2 regions of the Kinneretia sp. DJ1R-11 genome follow, and region 2 is predicted to be linked to the other one. Evidence: predicted binding sites of a transcription regulator. Region 2 holds the regulator's gene; the other holds the start of a gene.
What was found. Region 2 encodes HrcA, which represses chaperone genes, less so after heat shock. Its sites were predicted from a motif close to TTAGCACTCNNNNNNNNNGAGTGCTAA; they were not measured.
Positions count from the first base shown of each region.

Region 1: rpoH (RNA polymerase sigma factor RpoH) is a predicted target of HrcA. The motif match lies at 1,099-1,125, and genes of this name have one in related genera.

Region 1 is NZ_JAJIRR010000008.1:61,538-64,935, reverse strand. It holds gene ychF (redox-regulated ATPase YchF) at 1-266, shown strand, start outside; gene LNV23_RS14410 (chemotaxis protein CheW) at 505-1,011, shown strand; gene rpoH (RNA polymerase sigma factor RpoH) at 1,172-2,092, shown strand; gene LNV23_RS14400 (SCO family protein) at 2,165-2,785, opposite strand; gene cyoE (heme o synthase) at 2,808-3,398, opposite strand, start outside.
Region 2 is NZ_JAJIRR010000014.1:84,313-87,710, forward strand. It holds gene recN (DNA repair protein RecN) at 1-272, opposite strand, end outside; gene LNV23_RS19985 (NAD kinase) at 276-1,151, opposite strand; gene hrcA (heat-inducible transcriptional repressor HrcA) at 1,220-2,239, shown strand; tRNA gene LNV23_RS19995 (tRNA-Ile) at 2,430-2,506, shown strand; gene LNV23_RS24115 (hypothetical protein) at 2,615-2,896, opposite strand; partial or broken gene LNV23_RS24120 (very short patch repair endonuclease) at 2,899-3,048, opposite strand; gene LNV23_RS20000 (DNA cytosine methyltransferase) at 3,065-3,398, opposite strand, start outside.

The sequences.
Region 1 (3,398 bases), on a different contig from region 2:
TGCTGGGCCTGCAGACCTACTTCACGGCTGGCGTCAAGGAAGTGCGCGCGTGGACCATCCACAAGGGCGACACCGGCCCGCAAGCCGCCGGCGTGATCCACACCGACTTCGAACGTGGCTACATCCGCGCCCAGACCATCGCCTATGAAGACTTCATCACCTACAAGGGTGAGCAAGGCGCCAAAGACGCCGGCAAGATGCGCGCCGAGGGCAAGGAATACGTGGTCAAAGACGGCGACGTGCTGAACTTCCTGTTCAACGTCTGATCGAACGGCAGCACACGCCGAACGCGGCCGATCTGGACCGCCCGCTCCGACAGGCCCCGCTACAGCGGGGCTTTTTTTCGTGCCTTCGCCGGCCGCTTTGGGCGACCATGGGGGAAATTACCCGGCCAGGCGGCGGCAGATCGATGGATGACGCGGCGCACAATGGCTGCAAAATGGCCTCACGAAGTTACCTTTGCCCGGCCCTCCCCGCCTCAACCGCAGACAAGCCCACCGATCCATGAGCTCTAACGAACTGGTTCCCGCCTCTGGCGCACAAGCCCTGCAGCCCACCGGCCAAACCCGGCATGACACCCAGCAATTCCTGACCTTCCGCATCGGCGGTGAGGAATACGGCATCGACATCCTGCGTGTGCAGGAAATCCGTTCCTATGAACCGCCCACGCGCGTCGCCCATTCGCCCAGCTTCATCAAGGGCGTGGTCAATCTGCGCGGCGTCATCGTGCCCATCGTCGACTTGCGCATGCGCCTGGGCCAGACAGGCGAATACAACGCCTTCACCGTGGTGATCGTGCTCAATGTGGCGCAGCGCATCGTCGGCGTGGTGGTCGATTCGGTGTCGGACGTGTTGGAGCTGAAAGCCGAGGAGATCAAGCCCCGGCCCGAGGTGGCGGCCGCACTCGATGCCCGTTTCATCACCGGCCTGGGCAAGATCGGCGACCGCATGCTGATCCTGCTCGACATTGACACCATGGTCGTGAGCCCGGATTTCGGTCTGCTGGACTGAGTTCCCCTGAAATTTCTCGCGCCAAGTTAGCGAGCGCACTCGCTGAGAGCCCCGTGAATCGATGGTTTCTGGAATAGCCCCAGACGATTGGCACTCACTTCAAGGGAGTGCTAATATTGCTTCCAAGGAACCGAAGTGGTTCGGCTTGCGAAAGAAAGCGATGACTTTGTCTACACCCACTGCTTTGACGGTACGCGACCCTTGGGCGCTGGTGCCCTCTTTGGGCAATCTGGATGCATACATCTCCGCCGTCAACCGCCTGCCCCTGCTGACCCCGGAAGAGGAAAGCTCGGCTGCTCGCCGCCTGCGCGAAAGCGGAGACCTCGAGGCCGCAGGCCGCTTGGTGCTTTCGCACTTGCGCCTGGTGGTGTCGATCTCGCGCCAGTACATGGGCTATGGCCTGCCCCAGGGCGACCTGATCCAGGAAGGCAATGTCGGCCTGATGAAGGCCGTCAAGCGCTACGACCCTGACCAAGGCGTGCGTCTGGTCAGCTATGCCATGCACTGGATCAAGGCCGAGATCCACGAATACGTGCTGCGCAACTGGCGCATGGTCAAGGTCGCCACGACCAAGGCCCAGCGCAAGCTGTTCTTCAATCTGCGCTCGATGAAGCACAGCATGAAGGAAGACCAGGCCGACGACCAGACCCACCGCAACAGCCTCAGCGAAGCGCAGCTGGCCCATGTGGCCCGCGAGCTGAACGTCAAGCCGGAAGAAGTGCTGGAAATGGAAACCCGCATGTCCGGTGGCGATGTGGCGCTTGAGCCGCAAAGCGACGAGGACGGCGAGAGCTTTGCTCCCATCGCCTATCTGGCGGATGAAAGCCAGGAGCCGACCCGGGTGCTGGAAGCCCAGGCCCGCGATGCGCTGGCCGGCGACGGCATCAGCCGCGCTCTGGAGGCGCTGGACGAGCGCAGCCGTCGCATCGTCGAGGAGCGCTGGCTCAAGGTCAACGACGACTCCTCGGGGGGCATGACACTGCATGAGCTGGCAGCCGAATACGGCGTCAGCGCCGAACGGATTCGCCAGATCGAAGTGGCGGCCATGAAAAAGATGCGCAAGGCGCTGACTCCGGCCTGATCGGGCGCAGCCACTGCAAAAACAAACGGCCCCTCGCGGGGCCGTTTTTCATGGTGAATCCGTCTGCGCGGATCAGCCCTTTTCGGCCAGCAGCATCTTGATGTCGTCGGTCAAGGCCTGTGCACCCGAGCCATAGCGCGAGAACACCCGCACCCGTCCTTGGGTGTCAAAGATGAAGCTGGCGGCTGTGTGGTCCATGGTGTAAGTCTCGGCCGTCTTACCTGGCACCTTGGCGAAGTAGACCTTGAACTCCTTGGCGGCAGCCTTGACCTGCTCCTCGCTGCCGCGCAAGGCCACGAAGCTCGGGTCGAAGCTGGCGAGATAAGCCTTCAACAAGACGGCGGTGTCGCGCTCGGGATCGACTGAGACGAAGATGCCCTGAACCCGATCGCCATCAGCTCCAAGTGAGCGTTTGACCTCGGCCAACTCAGCCATGGTGGTCGGGCAGACATCGGGGCATTGTGTGTAGCCGAAGAACACCACCAGCACCTTGCCCTTGAAGTCCGCCAGGCTGCGGTTGCGGCCATCCAGATCGGGCAGGTTCAGGCTGCGCGCATATTCGGCCCCCGTCAGGTCCACACCTTTGAACACCGGCCGGCTGCCTGCGCCCAAGCCCAGTTGATCGCAAGCGACCAGACTGCCCGCTAACAACGCGCCCACAGACAAACGTAGCAGAGCGCGTTTGGAACACATCGGTTTCATCTCTCGGGTCCGTTCAAGGCAGCAGGTAGTGATCAAGCAAGAGCGCCGCGAACAAGAGCGACAGATGCCAGATGGAAAAGCGGAAGGTGGAGCGCGCCAGTTCGTCGGAATACTCACGCCAGAGCTGCCAGGCGTAGGCGCAAAAACCCAGGCCCAGGGCCAGGGCGCTGATGAGATAGATCCAGCCGCTCATGCCGGTCAGGAAAGGCAAGAGCGTGGCCGCCAACAGAATCCAGGTATAGAGAAAGATCTGCAGCCGGGTGTACTCACCGCCATGGGTGACAGGCAGCATGGGCAGGCCGGACTTGCGGTAGTCCTCGACCCGGTAGAGCGCCAAGGCCCAGAAATGCGGCGGCGTCCAGAGAAAAATGATCAGGCACAGGATCAGGGCCTCGGGGCCCACTTCACCGCGCAGTGCGGCCCATCCCAGGACCGGCGGCATGGCGCCCGAAGCGCCACCAATGACGATGTTTTGCGGCGTCATCGGCTTGAGGATCACGGTGTAGACCACCGCGTAGCCGACAAAGGTGGCAAAGGTCAGCCACATGGTCAGCGGATTGACCCAAAACCACAGAATGGCCGAGCCCAAGCCGCACAGCAGAGC
Region 2 (3,398 bases):
AGCAGGCTGGCGCTTTCGGATTCAAAGCCGGCCTCGTCCAGCCAGCCGGTCAAATGGGCGGGGCAGTCGAACTCGGCCGAGATCTCGGCGCGCGCCGCGCCCTCGCGCACCACGCCGGCATCGCCGCGCTGGCCCAGGGCCAGTTGCAGCGCGTCGATCAAGATGGATTTGCCGGCCCCGGTCTCGCCGGTCAGCACCGAGAAGCCGGCGCCGAAATCGAGCTCCAGCTCGGGCACGATGACGAAGTCACGCAGACTCAGGCGTCGCAACATGGTTCAGCTCACCCCTTCGTACCAGCGCAGCTTGCGGCGCAGGGTGGCGTAATAGCTCCAGCCCTTGGGGTGCAGGAAGCAGACCTGGTGGGCCGAGCGGCGCACGGTGATGCGGTCGCCGTGCAGCAGGCTGGCCAGGCTTTGCATATCGAAATTGACGCTGGCGTCGCGCCCGGCCACGATCTCCATGCGCACCTCGCCGGTGTCCGGCAGCACGATGGGTCGGTTGGACAAGGTGTGCGAAGCAATCGGCACCAGCAGCCAGCCGCCGATGCTGGGGTGCATGATGGGCCCGCCGGCCGAAAGCGCGTAGGCGGTAGAACCGGTGGGCGAGGCGACGATGATGCCGTCGGCCCGCATATTGGCCACGAACTCGTCGCCCACATCCACGCGCAGCTCCACCATGCTGGCGGTGGCGCCGCGGCTGACCACCACGTCGTTCAGGGCCAAGCCTTCAAAGATGCTTTCGCCGTCGCGCCAGACGGCGCCTTCCAGCATGGAGCGCTTCTCGGTTTCGAAGTCGCCGTCCAGAATCGGCGCCAGCGCTTCCTGGAATTTTTCCAGCGAGATGTCGGTGATGAAGCCCAGGCGGCCCTGGTTGATGCCGACCAGGGGCGTGCCATGGCGGGCCATCTCGCGGGCGAAGCCCAGCATGGTGCCGTCGCCGCCGACGACGATGGCCAGGTCGCAGCGCGTGCCCAACTCCTCGGTCGTCAGGGACTCAAACGCCGTCATGCCGGTGTTGAGTGCGGTCTCGCTTTCGAGGGAAACATCGAGGCCTTGCCGCATCAGAAAATCGGCAATCTCCTCCAGAATCGGGCGAATGCCGCGGGCCTGGTGTTTGCCGACGATTGCCACATGTTGGAAACGTTTGGCCATAGCGAAGAATTACACCACAGCACTATGTCAGTCCGCTGAAGGCCGGCGCCAGTCCCTACAATGGCGCCATGCTCGACGAGCGATCCAAATCCCTTCTGAAAACCCTGGTCGAACGCTATATCGCGGACGGCCAACCTGTCGGTTCCCGCACGCTGTCCAAAGCCTCCGGTCTGGAGCTGAGCCCGGCTACCATTCGCAATGTGATGGCCGATCTGGAAGAGCTGGGCTTGATCGCCAGCCCCCACACCAGCGCTGGCCGCATCCCGACTGCCCGCGGCTACCGCCTTTTCGTCGACACCATGCTGACCGCCCAGCCCGGCCTGGTGGTGCCCGACGACCGGCCGATCGAGACGCAGATCCAGCCCGACCAGCCGCAGCGCGTGATCGCCAGCGCTGCGCACCTGCTGTCCAGCCTGTCCAATTTCGTCGGCGTGATCACCGCGCCGCGCAAGCCCAGCGTTTTCCACCACATCGAATTCCTGCGCCTGGGCGAACGCCGGGTGCTGGTCATCATGGTTTCGCCCGATGGTGATGTGCAGAACCGCGTCATCTTCACCGCCCAAGACCACAGCCAGTCCGAGCTGGCCGAGGCCAGCAACCGCCTCAACGCCAGCTATGCCGGCCTGAGCCTGGAGGCTGTGCGTGAGCGGCTCAAGAATGAAGTGGACCAGCTGCGCGGCGAAATCTCCGGCCTGATGAGTGCGGCCGTGCAGGCCGGCACCGAGGCGATGGCCGACGAGCAAGAGCGCGTCATCATCTCCGGCGAGCGTAATCTGCTCACCGTGCAAGACTTCTCCAACGATATGGGCAGTCTGCGCCGCCTGTTCGATATGTTCGAGCAGAAGACGCAGCTCATGCGCCTGCTCGATGTCTCCAGCCGCGCCGAGGGCGTGCGCATCTACATCGGCGGCGAAAGCCAGGTTGTGCCCTTCGAAGAACTGTCCATCGTCTCCTCGCCCTACGAGGTCAACGGCCAGGTCGTCGGCACCCTGGGCGTCATCGGCCCCACCCGCATGGCCTACGACCGCATGATCCAGATCGTGGACATCACGTCGAGGATGGTGAGTCAGGCGTTGTCGCAGAAGTGAGGGAGTGGGCGAGGGCGGCGCTGCGTGCGCTGTGAATGAGTGAAAGGGTGAACGGGTGAACAAGTGCAGGCCCGGCTGTTTCACGACTCACGATTCACAGCGCCCAGTCTTCATCTACATCGCCACCTATACAATCGTGGGCTTCGCCGGTGCAATGCCGGCGTGTTCTCCAAGGGTCGCAAGTCCCCGGGGGCCGTTAGCTCAGTTGGTTAGAGCAGAGGACTCATAATCCTTTGGTCGCAGGTTCAAGTCCTGCACGGCCTACCAAAAATTCTTCATTCAAGACGATGGCTTACGTGCGTATTGATGCGCGGAATCGGTTCTGATCGGACCCCGAATCGGACCCCGTGTAGGTTCGGTGGCGCTCTGGCGGAGTTAGTTCGCGAGCTTGAAGTGCGCCCTGGCCAATGCGGCAGACAGGTTGGTGACCGATGCTGTCAGTGATTTCGCCTTCAGCTCGCATTCCCAAACGGTGAAAACTCGCCACCCCAGGTCGCGCAACGCTTGCGCTTTGCGCGCGTCACTTGCGCGGTTGTCCTCAATTTTGGACGTCCAGTAGCCCACGTTGGTACTCGGCGTGCGGCCTTGCCTGCAGTCGTGGCCATGCCAAAAACAGCCGTGTACGAACACGGCGGCCTTGTATTTTGGGAAAACCAGATCTGGGGGGGGGCTGGAAGGCGCTTATCGCCGATGAGGTATCGAAAGCCCAGTCGGTGGAGCGCCTTGCGTAGCGGGACCTCTGGGCTCGTGTCCGAACGCCGCACACGCTTCATCAGCTCGGACCGGCGTTCGGGCGAGAGAGTGTCCATGCCCGAGGGGGGGGGGCTACATCCGAACCATTAGCGGCAAGGTCGCGGCGTAGCCGAGCAGCGGAGGCACGGCATCGCCGATCCACTTCTGAAGGCCTGTGCGGCTAGGCGGGTTGGCCGCGTCGACCACAAACGAGAAGGTGTCCGGGAACGACTGGATGCGAGCAGCCTCGTGTGGCGTGATCACTCGAGGCCGCAGTGGATGGACATAGCGACCGCGGCCAGGCGTCAAGAAGCCCGTTGTGATGGTCTGAGAAGGCTTGTCCCACCACAGCCGCCCATAGACCGACGGGTAGGTATGCCCGTCCTTGTGGCAGTCTGGGCGCACCTCGTTGGGCAGATCGTAGAGA